Regions from separate parts of the Citrobacter sp. RHB25-C09 genome, predicted to be linked through region 3. Evidence: predicted binding sites of a transcription regulator. Region 3 holds the regulator's gene; each other region holds the start of a gene.
The links. The regulator CRP, encoded in region 3, controls carbon source genes, mostly activating them, when cyclic AMP is high. The targets are predictions, from matches to a motif close to ATGTGANNNNNNTCACAT.
Positions count from the first base shown of each region.

Region 1: msrB (peptide-methionine (R)-S-oxide reductase MsrB) is a predicted target of CRP. The motif match lies at 2,504-2,521, and genes of this name have one in related genera.
Region 2: HVY19_RS16990 (acetyl-CoA C-acetyltransferase) is a predicted target of CRP. The motif match lies at 2,782-2,799, and genes of this name have one in related genera.
Region 4: HVY19_RS09910 (sugar transporter) is a predicted target of CRP. The motif match lies at 2,608-2,625, and genes of this name have one in related genera.

Region 1 is NZ_CP057483.1:1,916,578-1,920,615, reverse strand. Features, by position in the region: gene HVY19_RS08910 (glycoside hydrolase family 18 protein) at 1-1,122, shown strand, start outside; gene yajD (HNH nuclease YajD) at 1,259-1,603, shown strand; gene HVY19_RS08900 (YeaC family protein) at 1,655-1,930, opposite strand; gene msrB (peptide-methionine (R)-S-oxide reductase MsrB) at 1,972-2,385, opposite strand; gene gapA (glyceraldehyde-3-phosphate dehydrogenase) at 2,728-3,723, shown strand; gene HVY19_RS08885 (D-hexose-6-phosphate mutarotase) at 3,922-4,038, shown strand, end outside.
Region 2 is NZ_CP057483.1:3,595,399-3,599,436, forward strand. Features, by position in the region: gene kduD (2-dehydro-3-deoxy-D-gluconate 5-dehydrogenase KduD) at 1-334, opposite strand, end outside; gene kduI (5-dehydro-4-deoxy-D-glucuronate isomerase) at 391-1,227, opposite strand; gene HVY19_RS16990 (acetyl-CoA C-acetyltransferase) at 1,531-2,709, opposite strand; gene HVY19_RS16995 (LysR family transcriptional regulator) at 2,822-3,697, opposite strand; gene HVY19_RS17000 (multidrug/biocide efflux PACE transporter) at 3,800-4,038, shown strand, end outside.
Region 3 is NZ_CP057483.1:380,517-384,554, forward strand. Features, by position in the region: gene HVY19_RS01695 (aspartate aminotransferase family protein) at 1-140, shown strand, start outside; gene HVY19_RS01700 (YccS/YhfK family putative transporter) at 159-2,246, opposite strand; gene crp (cAMP-activated global transcriptional regulator CRP) at 2,298-2,930, opposite strand; gene HVY19_RS01710 (OsmC family protein) at 3,237-3,641, shown strand; gene HVY19_RS01715 (phosphoribulokinase) at 3,737-4,038, opposite strand, start outside.
Region 4 is NZ_CP057483.1:2,120,074-2,124,111, forward strand. Features, by position in the region: gene marR (multiple antibiotic resistance transcriptional regulator MarR) at 1-364, opposite strand, end outside; gene HVY19_RS09905 (MarC family NAAT transporter) at 624-1,289, shown strand; gene HVY19_RS09910 (sugar transporter) at 1,336-2,532, opposite strand; gene HVY19_RS09915 (LysR family transcriptional regulator) at 2,658-3,536, opposite strand; gene sad (succinate-semialdehyde dehydrogenase) at 3,636-4,038, shown strand, end outside.

The DNA of each region.
Region 1 (4,038 bases), 1.5 Mb from region 3:
AAACTCGACGTTCGTCAGATAACCCACCTGAACTATTCATTTGGGCTGATTTACAACGATGAAAAAGATGAGACAAACGACGCGCTGAAGGACCCGGCAAAACTGCACCAGATTTGGCTGTCGCCGAAGGTGCAATCCGATCTCGCTCTTCTTCCCGTCCTGCGCAAACAAAACCCAAATCTTAAAGTCCTGCTGTCTGTTGGCGGCTGGGGCGCACGCGGCTTCTCCGGTGCGGCAGCAACACCTGAAACGCGAGCCGTGTTTATCCAGTCCGCTCAGGCGATTGTCGCAAAATACGATCTGGACGGTATCGACCTGGACTGGGAATATCCGGTTAACGGTGCCTGGGGACTGGTTGCCAGTCAGCCTGCCGACCGCGATAACTTCACGCTGCTGCTGAAAGAACTACGCCAGGCGTTTGGCAACAAAAAACTGGTGACCATTGCCGTCGGGGCAAATGCCGAAAGCCCGAAAAGTTGGGTGGATGTTAAAGCCATTGCGCCGTTGCTGGATTACATCAACCTGATGACGTACGACATGGCCTACGGTACGCAGTATTTCAACGCTAACCTTTATGACTCTAAAGCCTGGCCGACCGTCGCCGCAGCCGATAAGTACAGCGTCGATTTTGTGGTGAATAACTACCTTTCTGCCGGCCTTAAACCTCAGCAGATGAATCTGGGCATTGGCTTCTATGGCCGGGTACCTAAGCGCTCTGTTGAGCCGGGTATCGACTGGAGTAAGCCAGATGCGCAGAAAAACCCGGTCACCCAGCCCTACTTTGGTGAACAGGAAGTGAGTCTGTTTAAATCTCTGGGGATAGACCTGAAAAAAGATACCTATGTGAAATACAACGACATTGTTAAAACGTTCCTCAACGATCCGCAGAAACGCTTTACCGAACACTGGGACGATCAGGCTAAAGTACCGTGGCTGTCGGTTCAGTCAGCAGACGGTAAGTCCCTGTTTGCGCTCTCTTATGAAAACCCGCGCTCGGTGGCGATCAAAGCGGACTACATTAAGAAACGGGGGCTGGCTGGCGCCATGTTCTGGGAGTACGGCGCGGATGATGACAACCAGCTCGCCAAACAGCTGGCGGATTCGCTCGGTATTAAACACTAATCCCCACTCTCGCCCCATGTTACCGCATGGGGCGTAACGTCACGGTGCCCCGCGCTTCACAATCGGTTATGATAGTCCCATCCGCTGCGACAACGCTGGCGCAGCTTTTCATTTTCTCCTGAAGGCATGAGGCTTTATGGCTTTTATCCCCAAAAACTACGCCCGTCTGGAAGTCGGTTACCGTGAAAAAGCGCTGAAACTTTTCCCCTGGGTCTGTGGGCGCTGTTCTCGTGAGTTTGTCTATTCTAATCTGCGAGAATTAACGGTGCATCATATCGACCACGATCATTCGAACAATCCGGAAGACGGAAGCAACTGGGAGATGCTGTGCCTGTACTGCCACGATCACGAGCACTCCAAATACACGGAGGCCGATCAGTATGGTTCCACCGTGGTGGCGGGGGAAGATGCGCAGAAGAGCGTCGGCGAGGCAAAATACAATCCGTTTGCCGATCTGAAGGCGATGATGAATAAAAAATAGTCACACCTTCCACGCCCGGCGGGTTTACGCGGACCGGGCGTGCGGCACAATTCAGGATTTAAACGTCGCTATCGGTTTCGGTACAATGCCGAAATCTTCTTTCAGTTGCTGCTTGCTTTTCATTACCATCTGACCGTTAGTATCGATGGTCATATGCTGCGCGTCGTGGTTATTGCGGGCCTGCCACAACATAACCAGTTGCATACTGTTCTCTTTTTGCTCCGCCGTTAGCGCCACGCCATCCGGCCATTTTCCCAACTCAACCGCCGTTGACAAACGCTGATACACTTCCGGCGTCATGTTGTTAATAATTTCATCAAAATTCATGATGAGTCCGCTCCTTTGGAATAATTTGCTGAATCGTTTTTTCAACCTTTCGTTCTTTCGCCGCTTTCATCGTCGGTAAAGCTTAATGATGCTGAATTGACGCAGTAGCGCTCACCCGTAGGTTGCGGACCATCCGGGAAGACGTGCCCCAGATGAGCATCACAGTTGCCGCAGCGAATTTCGATCCGCTGCATACCATGCGAAAAGTCTTTCAGGTAGCGGATCGACTCCTCGCTGACAGGCTCGTAGAAGCTCGGCCAGCCGCAGCCGGAGTCGTATTTCGTTTGGGCGTTAAACAGCGGCGCGTCGCAGATCAGGCAGTGGTACACACCATCTCGCTTGTTATGCAGCAACTGGCCGGTAAATGGCGGTTCCGTGCCGTGATTTTGGGTCACATAAAACTGCATTTCGGTAAGATTTTTTTTCAGATCTTCAGCAGAAGGTTTATTCGCCATTTTGCTCACATCTCGCTTTTAGAACACTCACATTGCGTGACCGATTCTAACAAAACATTAACACCTCAGTATGAACTTTTGTTCTAAACTTGAGTGTTGAGAAATTGCAGCGCGTGAATCGTGACCAAAATCACATTTTTATCTCAGTTGCACTTTAAAATTCGGGTCGCCGCCCCCATGTGGTTTCAAGCCCAATGGAAGAGTGAGGCGAGTCAGCTGTCTAAAGCTTGTGCTGAGGATTGATTTGTCGCAATGATTGACACGATTCCGCTTGACGCTGCGTAAGGTTTTTGTAATTTTACAGGCAACCTTTTATTCACTAACAAATAGCTGGTGGAATATATGACTATCAAAGTAGGTATCAACGGTTTTGGCCGCATCGGTCGCATTGTTTTCCGTGCTGCTCAGAAACGCTCTGACATTGAGATCGTTGCAATCAACGACCTGTTAGACGCTGAATACATGGCTTACATGCTGAAATACGACTCCACTCACGGCCGTTTCGACGGTACCGTTGAAGTGAAAGACGGTCATCTGATCGTTAACGGTAAAAAAATCCGTGTTACCGCTGAACGCGATCCGGCTAACCTGAAATGGGACGAAGTTGGTGTTGACGTTGTTGCTGAAGCGACCGGTATCTTCCTGACTGACGAAACCGCTCGTAAGCACATCACTGCTGGCGCGAAAAAAGTGGTTCTGACTGGTCCTTCCAAAGACAACACCCCGATGTTTGTTAAAGGCGCTAACTTTGACAAATACGAAGGCCAGGACATCGTTTCCAACGCATCCTGCACCACCAACTGCCTGGCTCCGCTGGCAAAAGTTATCAACGACAACTTCGGCATCATCGAAGGTCTGATGACTACCGTTCACGCAACCACCGCTACTCAGAAAACCGTTGACGGCCCGTCTCACAAAGACTGGCGCGGCGGCCGCGGCGCAGCTCAGAACATCATCCCGTCCTCTACCGGTGCTGCTAAAGCTGTAGGTAAAGTACTGCCAGAACTGAACGGCAAACTGACCGGTATGGCGTTCCGTGTTCCTACTCCGAACGTATCCGTTGTTGACCTGACCGTTCGTCTGGAAAAAGCGGCTTCTTACGAAGACATTAAGAAAGCAATCAAAGCTGCTTCCGAAGGCCCGATGAAAGGCGTTCTGGGTTACACCGAAGACGACGTTGTATCTACCGATTTCAACGGCGAAGTTTGCACTTCAGTGTTCGATGCTAAAGCAGGTATCGCTCTGAACGACAACTTCGTGAAACTGGTATCCTGGTACGATAACGAAACCGGTTACTCCAACAAGGTACTGGATCTGATTGCTCACATCTCCAAATAAGTTGAGATGAGACAGTAATCTGTAAGAGCGACTATGGTCGCTCTTTTTTTTGCCTGAAGATACCCGTCATACTTCGAGTTGCAGGTGTGTTGGCTACGCTCTCTCACCCGAATCACTTACTATAGTAAGCTCATCGGGGTTCGTTCACTTGCCGCCGTCCTGCAACCCGAATTATTTAGGGTTAAAAAGGAATGCGTAATGATTAATAAAATTTTTGCACTTCCGGTAATCGAACATATTACCCCTGCTATCTCCCGTCGCCAGCTTGATGAGCTGGAACTGATCGTCGTCGACCACCCTCAGGTCAAAGCCTCT
Region 2 (4,038 bases), 1.2 Mb from region 3:
CGTCGTCCCAGTCTTTTTCAGTGAAGTCGATCGCGTCTTCACGGCGGATCAGCCCCGCATTGTTGACCAGAATATCGATATGGCCGAATTCAGCCACCGCGCGCTCAAGCAGAGCAGGAATGCCATCGATCTGGCGCAGATCGGCGGTCAGGCTTAAAAAGCGACGCCCCAGCGCAGTCACGCGTTCGATGGTTTCGGTCGGTTCAACGATGTTGATCCCAACGATGTCGCAGCCTGCCTCTGCCAGACCGAGCGCCATGCCCTGGCCCAGACCGGTATCACACCCTGTCACAACCGCGACTTTACCTTCGAGAGAGAATGCATTCAAAATCATTGTAAGTCCTTATGTTTTTCAGGCCTGTCACGGACAGGCGTTATAAGCGCCCGCGACTAGCGCAGATCTTTAACCGCAACGTGGTCCATGTCATCAAAGACCTGGTTTTCACCGACCATTCCCCAGATGAAGGTATAGGCTTTCGTCCCTACCCCGGAGTGAATCGACCAGCTTGGTGAAATCACCGCCTGCTCGTTGTGCATCACAATATGACGGGTTTCCTGCGGCTGCCCCATCATATGGAATACGCAGGTGTCTTCTTCCATATTGAAGTAGAAGTAAACTTCCATACGGCGTTCATGAGTGTGGCATGGCATGGTGTTCCACAGGTTGCCAGGGGCCAGTTCGGTCAGGCCCATGCTGAGCTGGCAGGTTTCGAGCACGTCCGGCACGAAATATTTGTTAATGGTACGGCGGTTACTGGTGAGGTTATCGCCCAGCGTGACCGGTGACACATCGGCAGGCGTCACTTTTTTGGTTGGGTAAGTCATATGCGCGGGGGCACAGTTGTAATAGAACTTGGCTGGCGTTGCGCTATCGACGCTGGCAAACACCACCTCTTTTGCCCCTTTACCGACATACAGCGCATCGCGATGACCAATCTCAAAACACTGACCGTCCACGGTAATGGTGCCCGCGCCGCCGATGTTGATCACCCCCAACTCACGGCGTTCAAGGAAATAGGTTACGCCCAGTTGTTTACCCACTTCACCGCCCACGGAGACGGTTTTTGCCACCGGCATGATGCCGCCGACAATGATGCGGTCGATGTGGCTGTAAACCATGGTGTATTCGTCAGCCACGAACACCTGTTCAACCAAAAACTCATTGCGTAGCCCCTGGGTATCCAGTGTTTTGGCGTGCGCGCTGTGAATACTTTGTCTTACGTCCACATTGACCTCCAGTGAAAAACTGAGCGGGAATTCCTTTACGGAGAGCGAAACGCTGTTCCGTTTTACTTTATGCGCTAATGATATCCCTCACGGAATGTGTTTTCAATCATATATAAAACAACGTTTCACTTTTTCTGCAAGATATTATCAAAAGTGTAAGTACGATCACGCTCGTGCAATACACAATTAAAACGGACTAATAAAATTCACTATTAAAACAAATAGATGGGCATAACGAGATTGCCGTCATCGAATAATGACGGCAATACGTGAAATGAATGCGGGGAAAAACAGGAAGAGCGTTTAGTCGCGTTCGATCGCCAGCGCGACACCCTGACCACCACCGATACACAGTGTCGCCAGCCCTTTGCGGGCATTGCGCTTGACCATTTCATGAACCAGGGAAACCAGGATCCGACAGCCGGAAGCGCCAATAGGATGACCGAGCGCGATCGCGCCACCGTTAACGTTTACCCGCCGCTCATCCCATTCCAGCATCTTGCCGACGGACAGCGCCTGGGCCGCAAACGCCTCGTTCGCTTCAATAAGATCGACGTCCGCTAACTGCCAGCCAACCCGTTCCAGACAACGCCGGGTGGCATACACCGGCGCAATCCCCATGAGCGCAGGATCAACCCCAACGCTGGCAAAAGCGCGGATGCGCGCGAGGACAGGCAAGTTCAGCTCTTGCGCTTTAGACTCACTCATCATCATCACCGCCGCTGCGCCGTCATTGATAGAGGAGGCGTTTCCGGCGGTCACCGATCCCAGCAATTCAAAAGCCGGATCCAGTTTCGCTAACCCTTCAGCGCTGGCATCGGTTCTCGGCTGTTCATCGGTGTCGATCGTGACCGTTTGTCCATTGTGCTGGGTAACGACCGGTACGATTTCATCTTTAAAGCGCCCGCTGTCTATGGCGGCGCGGGCTTTGTGTTGCGAGCTAAGTGCGTAGGCATCCTGCAGCTCGCGGCTGATCCCATATTCACGCGCCAGATTCTCGGCGGTGACGCCCATATGGTAATCATTGAAGGCATCCCATAAGCCGTCATGCACCAGGCTGTCTACCAGTTGGCTGTTGCCGAGTTGTGCGCCAGTTCGGCTGTCGGTAAGGACATGCGGCGCGCGGCTCATATTTTCCTGGCCGCCCGCAATGACGATATCCGCTTCGCCGCACTGTATCGCCTGGGTTGCCAGGTGCAATGCTTTCAGCCCTGAACCGCACACATCATTGATGGTGATAGCAGAAACCGTGTTGGGTAATCCGCCATTAATCGCAGACTGGCGCGCCGGGTTTTGTCCCGCACCGGCCGTCAGGACCTGGCCGAGGATCACTTCATCAACCGCATGCGCATCCACACCGGTGCCATCAATCAACGCTTTTACCACCATGCTGCCCAACTCAACGGCAGTATGGCGGGACAGTGTTCCCTGAAAGCAACCAATCGGCGTCCGTAACGCCCCAACGATGACAACCTCTTTCATGACGACCTCAGCGCAAGAAGACAGCGCAATAGTAGAGGATTGTTAAATATTGTTATCTTGATTGTTTAAGAAAAGTGAGTTTTATCACAAAGGAAATCCATCTCGCCGGTATTTAGTCCGCAATGCTTCCCTGTTGTAAGTGATATCGCAGCCAGCTTCCCGCTGCGCCTGGCGGTGATTTCTTATTCCAGAGAAGATCGATAGATATCGCCTTCGGCCAGCCCGGAAGCGCCAACTGAACCAGTGATTTTTCTGCCGCAAATTCGTCGACCAGCGCGCAGGGCAACGCACACCAGCCAAAACCCTGCACCGCCATGCTCAACAAGAGCAGGTAGTTGGGTGCCGACCAGACCGGCCCGCGCGCAAGCTGGGTCCCACTGTCCAGATACGTATTCAGGCGAAGTTCGCGCCAGGTGTGCAACTGGTCCAGTTGCACATTCTGTTGCCCCGCCAGAGGATGGGAGGCCGCCACGTACAGCCCCATCCATGTTTGCATCGGTAAGCGCGTTGCGCCGATATCCGTTGGATAGTGATCCCGGGCTTCGATTAGCCCAACCTGGGCACGCTCTTTTTGCAGCAGATCGATGACATCCACATCTTCGCCAATCAAACACTCGAACTCAGTATGCGGAAACTGCCGATCAAACTGCACCATCAACTCTTCCAGTACGTCAGGGTGCAAGGTATCTGAGAGCACAAAGGTCAGCCGTGCTTCCGTCTCGCCCGCCAGCGACAGCGCCACTTCGTCAAGCCGTTCGCTGGCGGACAAAATAGCCTGCACATAGCCAAGCACCTTTTTACCTTCCTCAGTCAGCACCGGCTGACGGGAAGTGCGATCGAACAACTGAATGCCCAGATCGGCTTCGAGATGCGCAATTGCCGTGCTGATTGTGGACTGGCTCTTACGCAGTCTGCGCGCCGCCGCAGAGAATGAGCCGCAGGAAACCGTCTCAACAAATGCGGTCAGGGCTTCGGGTGAGTAGCGCATGAACTATCTACTTTATCGATGGATGTTATCTTTTAGATATCATAAAAACCGATAAAATTCTCGCCATTCCGTTATTCGGGCGTCTATAAAAAGGTTCAGCTTATGCAACAGCAAACAGTTCAGCGCAGATCGTTACTGGAGCGCATTTTTCATGCGGTGTGTTTTGAAGGGATCGCCACGGCCATCCTCGCACCGATCACCGCCTGGTTGATGCAGCGCTCCGTTCTGGAAATGGGTGGCCTGACGGTGCTACTGGCAACGACGGCGATGATCTGGAACATTATCTATAACGCGCTATTTGATCGCTTTTGGCCCGCACATCTGGTCACCCGGACGGCGAA
Region 3 (4,038 bases):
CAGCCGATGCGGGCGTAATGGTTCTTAACGCTGGACCGGATGTGATGCGTTTCGCTCCGTCGCTGGTGGTGGATGACGCGGATATCGATGAAGGGATGGCGCGTTTTGCCCAGGCGGTGGCGAAGGTCTTAGGTTTGTAGGCCGGATAAGGCGTTGCGTTAACTTTTCATATCCCGTAGTCGACGACTGAGCCAGATCCCATGATGTGGGCGTTGACGCCAGGCCACTGAGGATATTGTGTGCATGGTGTTCAGATGTCCCAGAATCCGTTGTAGATGCTGTTCCAGGGTGCTTAACGAGCCGTGGGGCGGCATCTCCGGTGCTTCCAGAATATTCACATCTCCCGAACTACCCGGCCCGTCATACTCCAGCCTCTGCTGACAGCGCTGTAGCGCGATTTCACACGATTGCAGATACCGCTTCGCCAGGTCTGGAGTCAGCATCGTGTGCTCGCGCGCCAGCGTCGTCATGGCATTAATGTGCTCGACGATAAACTGGCTGTGCGTAACCCATAGCTTCATATCGTCCAGATAGTGTTTGTTAAAGCCCGGCTCCTGCATGGCCTGGTTCAGCGAGTTAAATAGCGTATTGTGCGCCTGATTGACTCGCATCCGCTGATACGCCAGCGGTGTGGCCTGCGGATCGTCACTCAGGATCAGGCGAATGGCCTCCTGGTCGGCCTCAAGCGCATCGTGGGCATTTTTGCGCAGCAGGCCGCTCTGCCATTGTGGCCACAGCCAGACGGTGCCGCCAAACGCGATCAGACAGCCAATAATCGTATCGACAAAGCGAGGAATGATGAACTGCTCGCCATCCAGCGTCAGCAGTTGCAGGGTATATACTGCCGTCACCGTAAACCCAACCGTTGCCCAGCCGTAATTTTTGCGGATCGTCAGATAACTCACCAGGGTAATGAGCAGCATCAACAACAGCGTATACCCCTCCGGAATATGAAAGTGCAGCGTGGCGCCGGCTACGATCAGCCCCACCAGCGTCCCAGCGCAGCGGTGCAGAATACGTACACGCGTTGCCCCGTAACCGTTTTGGGTAACAAACAACACCGTCATCAGTATCCAGTAGGGTTTCGGCAGATGCAGCGCGGTTCCCATCAGGCTGGCAACGCTTAACATTACGCTGATGCGCCCGGCATTACGCAACGCCGGCGATTTCAACGAAAGGTAGTTTTTCAATGCGGGCAGCAGCGGTAGACGCCGCTGCTTATCGGCCATGAGATCGCGGGGATACAGCGGGCGTTGGGTGCGCAGCACCCTGGCGATACGGCTAAAGTGCCAGTAACAGAACTGTCCCACCGGATTGTCAGGATGTTGATTAGCGATTTTCTCAAGAGCACCAAGCTGCTTTTCCATGGAAAATCGCGTTGGCAGACGGTGATAAAGAATATCATCGGCTAACACCCGCAGACGGGCTGCGATAACCTGCGCGTTCCAGCGGATGACCTGTTCCGCATGGCTGCGTTCGACCAGCTTCTGTACCTCCTCCGGCTGATGCAGACTGACCGAGATATGCTCCTGCAGATCAAGTGCTTCCTGAAATGCGCGCAGCATTCGCTTGTAGTCATTATTGCGATGCGCGGAAAGCATATGCATTTGCTGATAGCACTGGGTAATCAGATCGACGGCTTTCTGTTGCCGGGCCAGCAGCGGCGGCAGGGCTTTTTCCGGATCGGTATGCTGTGTCAGCATGCTGTATTTCGCTTCACAATAATCGGCGAGTTCACGGTATAGCAGGCTAAGCGACTCACGTAGGGGTTGTTCACGCCATAGCCAGAGCCAGAACCAGTTGAACAATCCGTACCATAAGGTGCCCAGGGCATAGATGAGCAGTGGTTCCCAGACCGGCATATTCCCGGCCAGACTCAGCGTGAAAATCGCGGCGATCAGCGACGCCGGAAGCAGCCTGGCGTGGAGCGCGCTTAACTCTGCCGTGACGCCGAGAGTCAGCGTTAGCCCGGTCAGGATCAACGGCAGGGGGACGTCCTGAAACAACAGCAGTTGCATCACCAGACTGCATCCGGCAAACAGCGATGCGCCAATGATCAGACGTTTGAAGAAGCGCTTATGTGGAGTGTCGAGCCCGGCGATATTGCAGCAGGCGGGGACGAGAGCAAAGAGTAAGCCCAGATGTAACTGACCAATGAACAGCCCGATGCCCACAGGTAAACACAACACCAACGTTTGGCGTAGTGCGTAGTTGATCTCCGGGTGATAAATCAGTCTGCGCCACATGGGTAAAACAAAAAACGGCGCGCTACACAGTAACGCACCGTTTCGACGGAATTAACGTGTACCGTAAACGACGATAGTCTTACCGTGTGCGGAGATCAGATTCTGATCTTCCAGCATTTTCAGGATACGACCAACGGTTTCACGAGAGCAGCCAACGATTTGACCAATCTCCTGGCGAGTGATTTTGATCTGCATGCCATCCGGGTGAGTCATCGCATCTGGTTGTTTCGCCAGGTTCAGCAGAGTCTGGGCGATACGACCGGTTACGTCGAGGAAAGCCAGGTTACCGACTTTTTCAGATGTAACTTGCAGACGACGAGCCATCTGAGAAGACAGGCGCATCAGAATATCCGGGTTTACCTGAATCAACTGGCGGAATTTTTTGTAGGAAATCTCAGCCACTTCACATGCTGTTTTAGCACGTACCCATGCGCTACGTTCCTGGCCTTCTTCAAACAGGCCCAATTCGCCAATAAAATCACCCTGATTCAGATAAGAAAGGATCATTTCTTTCCCTTCCTCATCTTTAATCAACACAGCCACTGAGCCTTTAACGATGTAGTACAACGTTTCCGCTTTTTCACCCTGGTGAATCAGCGTGCTCTTCGACGGGTACTTATGAATGTGGCAATGAGACAAGAACCATTCGAGAGTCGGGTCTGTTTGCGGTTTGCCAAGCACCATGCGCGATTATCCTCTGTTATAAGCTGTCTCCAGAGTCAGAAAAAGTCGCTGCTCTGGGTTTGCAAAAAAATGCTTCCCGAATCCTGGGAAGAGGCCGACAAAAACGAACTTCAGCCTGTAAATTGATGTCCTCTGCATACATGTGGTACGTCAATATATTACTGTAGCATCCTGACTGTTTTAGCATAGCTTTAGCCGTGTGTCTCCTGGTGTCTCGCTTCAGCATGACGCAGGTCGCCTTCCGTTGCGAGAATTGTTATGTGCGCGTAATCTGTAAGGAAAATTAACGCACTGGAGTTAAAAATTATGCAAGCGCGTGTTAAATGGGTTGAGGGTTTAACCTTCCTTGGGGAGTCCGCTTCCGGGCACCAGATTTTGATGGACGGTAATTCAGGTGACAAAGCCCCCAGTCCGATGGAAATGGTGCTGATGGCGGCGGGGGGATGTAGCGCGATTGATGTCGTTTCTATCCTGCAGAAAGGCCGTCAGGATGTGACCAACTGTGAAGTCAAACTGACGTCTGAACGTCGTGAAGAAGCACCACGCCTGTTCACCCATATTAATCTGCACTTTATTGTGACCGGCAATGAGCTGAAAGATGCCGCCGTCGCACGTGCGGTGGATCTCTCTGCGGAGAAGTATTGTTCTGTGGCGCTGATGCTGGAAAAAGCCGTCAACATTACCCATTCGTATGAAGTGATTGCGGCGTAATGGTCAGTGCCTGATGGCGCTGCGCTTATCAGGCCTACAGCAGGCGTCGTTTTGTAGGCCGGATAAGGCGTAGCCGCCATCCGGCAAACCTCACTTTACTCGATTTTTTTGCCTTCCATCAGTCGCTGTACCAGCGGCAGCATAATCAGTTCCATTGCCAGCCCCATCTTGCCGCCCGGCACCACTAATGTATTGATATGCGAAATGAATGAGCCCTGCAGCATCGCCAACAGCCAGGGGAAATCGATCCCCTCAAGATTACGAAAATGAATCACGACAAAGCTTTCATCCAGTGACGGAATACCTCTCGCCGCGAACGGGTTGGAAGTATCTACCGTAGGGACGCGCTGGAAGTTAATATGCGTGCGGGAAAACTGTGGGGTGATGTAATTGATAT
Region 4 (4,038 bases), 1.7 Mb from region 3:
CCTGGTGCAGGTCTTGTCCTACTAATTGATGACATTGCTGACAAATGTCGGCGCCGTGTTCAGTCAACTTTATGAGCACGCCGCGTTTGTCACTAGGGTTCGGGAGTCGGTCAATCCAGCCTTTACAGACCAGGCGGTCAAGCATGCGCGTTAATGCGCCAAGATCGACAGACAACACTTTTTTCAACTCGACCGGGGTAATGCAACCCGCACAACGGATAGAGCAGAGCACCTTAAACTGCGAGGCGGTGATATCCAGCGGCGAAAGGTAGTCGTTGAGTAGACGATCTTTCTTTTGATTAACCATGTAGATCAAGCGCCCCAGCGGGATGATTTCATTGAATAAGTCACTGGTGCTTTTCACGATGGTTGCCCTGGCAAGTATTTAATTGCTGCTGATAATATTGCCCAGGCAAGTATAAGTCAAATGAATGGATTTCCCGATCACACAAATTGCTAAACCGCTTCAGGTCTGAAAGAGAACACACTGAATTAACTTAATGATAATTACAGATTATATATCGAGGCACTAACGAATCCTTACAGCGTCAAAATAGCTTACTTCATGCATTTCCACTTATACTTGCCGCTAACAAATGGGCAAAACAGGAACATATGCCGTCATGATTGAGTTGTTTAAAGCGATAGGACTGGGGCTGGTCGTTATTCTGCCTCTGGCAAACCCGTTAACGACGGTTGCGTTATTTCTGGGGCTGGCAGGGAATATGGGGGCTGCGGAGCGTAACCGCCAGTCGTTGATGGCATCGATATATGTCTTTGCCATAATGATGGTGGCTTACTATGCCGGGCAGCTGGTCATGAATACCTTCGGCATTTCTATTCCCGGTTTGCGTATTGCTGGTGGATTGATTGTTGCGTTTATTGGTTTTCGGATGCTTTTTCCACAGCCTAAAGGTCATGAATCCTCAGCGGCTGAAAAACAGGGTGAAGACAGGGAAGATAAGTCGGACGCCAATATCGCCTTCGTGCCGCTGGCAATGCCAAGCACTGCCGGGCCGGGTACCATCGCCATGATCATCAGTTCCGCGTCGACCGTCCGCCATGGTTCAACGTTTCCGGACTGGGTGATCACCGTCGCGCCGCCGCTTATTTTTGCCCTCGTTGGGGTAATTTTATGGGGATGTCTGCGTAGCTCCGGCGCGATCATGCGTCTGGTCGGCAAAGACGGGATCGAAGCTATTTCGCGACTGATGGGCTTTCTGCTGGTGTGTATGGGCGTGCAGTTTATTATTAACGGCGTGCTGGAAATTATTAAAACCTATCATTAAACGTCAGAGTCCGGACGGGGGAGAGCCTCCGGCCGGACTGGACTCATCACGAATGCTGCGGCTGCTCTTCCAGAGAGACAGGCCATTTTCGAAAGATAATCACTGACCAGAGCAGTGCGGCAACTGCCGGAATTGCCCCAACATACCCAATACTGGACATTGACCAGTGTAAACTCACCTGATTCCCCACCAGTGCTCCGGCGCCGATACCGATATTAAAAATACCTGAGAAGAGTGCCATTGCGACGTCAGTGGCGTCGGGTGCCAGTGCCAGTACTTTCACCTGCATGCCTAAGCCTATCACCATGATGGCAATACCCCAGAAGATGCTTAGTATCGCGAGATGTAACTCGCGGGTTGCGGCAGGCAGCAGCAAGAACAAACAGATCACCAGCAGGCCAATTGCGGTGGTAATCAGCGCAGAGGCATGCTGATTCCCTAATTTACCAAAGACAATGCTGCCGACGATTCCCGCTCCGCCAAGCACCAACAGTAGTAGGGTCGCGAAGCTGGCACTGAGCCCGGCGACGGTTTGTACAAACGGCTCAATATAGCTGTAAGCCGTGTAATGTGCGGTGACGACGACCACTGTCAATACATAGAGACTCATCAGTGCCGGACGGCGAAACAGCAGCGGCAGGCTTTTCAACGAACCGGAGTGTTCACTTGGCAGTGCAGGCAACAGCTTGATCAGGCAGACAAGGGTCAATAACGCGCCCATACCAATGGCGAAGAAGGTGGTTCGCCAGCCAAAATACTGACCTACAATGCGCCCGATGGGTAAGCCTAATACCATTGCCAGCGCTGTCCCTGTGGCGATCAAACTTAACGCCTGCGCACGTTTTCCCGCCGGAGCCAGGCGAATCGCCAGTGAAGCGGTAATCGACCAGAAAATCGCATGAGCGAAAGCAATACCAATACGGCTCACAACCAAAACGGTGAAGTTCCATGCCAGGAAAGAGAGCACATGGCTGGCGATAAACACCACAAACAGGCAGATCAGCAGTTTGCGCCTCTCGACCTGGCTGGTCAGCAGCATAAACGGTAGAGACATCAGCGCGACAACCCAGGCGTAGATCGTCAGCATGATCCCAACCTGTGCGGTCTGCATATCAAAACTTTGTGCGATATCTGACAGCAACCCTACAGGGACGAATTCCGTGGTATTGAAGATAAACGCCGCGATGGCCAGCGTGACGACCCGTAGCCAGGCGACTTTACGGGAAACCGTATTAATTGTCATAAGAATGAATCAGGTGTGTGACGAAGAAGGTGAGAGAGCGATCTTAGAACGTTTACTGGCGAAAAGACAATTATTTTGTGACGAGCGTCTCATTTTATTGCGGTGAGCCAGCTCGCCTGCGAGAGTTATGACGATATTCCAGATGACGTATGTTCCTTCAGCAACGCAATAAATGCCTCCAGTTGCCGCGTCATCGCTCCGCGACGCCACACCAGCCAGGTATCCAGCCAGCGCCACGCTTCCGCCAACGGCCAGGCGTCGACCTGATGATGTCCGGGCATACTTTCCAGCATGGAACGTGGCATCAGCGCAATACCGGCTCCGGCGATGACGCACGCCAGCATTCCGTGGTACGACTCCATCTCGTGAATCGTGCCGGGCATCGCCCGATCCGCATGGAACCAGCGTTCAAAATGGCGGCGGTAAGAACAGTTAGCGCGAAAGGCGTAAATCGAACAGCCATTAACATCGCTGGCGCAGTTAACCGCGGCATGTCCTTGCGGAGTCACAACCATCATCTCTTCCTGATAGACCGTAATGCCCTCAAGCCCTGGGTGAGTAATGGGGCCATCAACGAAGGCAGCATTAAGGTGTCCTTCCAGCACCCCCTCAAGCATTCGCCCGGACGGCCCGGTAGCCAGCGAGAACTGAATCTTCGGATAGCGCTGGTTATAGTCTGCAAGGGTGGCAGGAATACGCACGGCAGCGGTGCTCTCCAGCGCGCCGAGTGAGAATAAACCCTTGGGCTCATCGCCGGCCACGACCATTCTCGCTTCATCCACAAGTGCCAGAATCTGCTGGCTGTAGCGCAGAAAATTATGTCCGGCAGGTGAGAGGCGCAGGCGCTGATTCTCGCGAATAAACAGATCGACACCAAGATCGGCCTCAAGCTGGCGAATACGGGTGGTCAGATTTGAAGGAACGCGGTGAACCCTGGCTGCTGCCTGAGTAATACTGCCCGTTTCTGCAACCGCGTTGAACATCTCCAGTTGTGTCAGATCCATAGTTTTCTCGTTTTGTGAACAACCTGGTTAATATTATTCATTTTTAGCAAAGAGTAAATGCGGCCATGATGACAAAAGAGATCATAACGGAGAGCCACTATGCCTATTTCACCTGCCGCACAGGCTATGTCCATCAACCCCGCTAATGGGCACGTCATTTCGTCACTTTCCTGGGCCACCGCGCACGAAATTGAACAGTGTCTGCAACAGGCCGCCACAGGTTATGCGCAGTGGAAGCAGACCACGGTTGCCTGGCGCGCTCAAAAGCTACGCGACCTCGGTCAGGCGTTACGCGCCCGTAAGGAAGAGATGGCTCTGTGCATTACGCGTGAGATGGGGAAACCGATTAAACAGTCACGCGCCGAAGTGGCAAAATCGGCTGCGCTTTGTGACTGGTATGCGCAGCACGGACCCCAGATGCTGAATGCCGAGCCGACGCGGGTCGAGAACCAGCAGGCGGTGATTGAGTATCGTCCATTGGGAACAATACTGGCGGTTATGC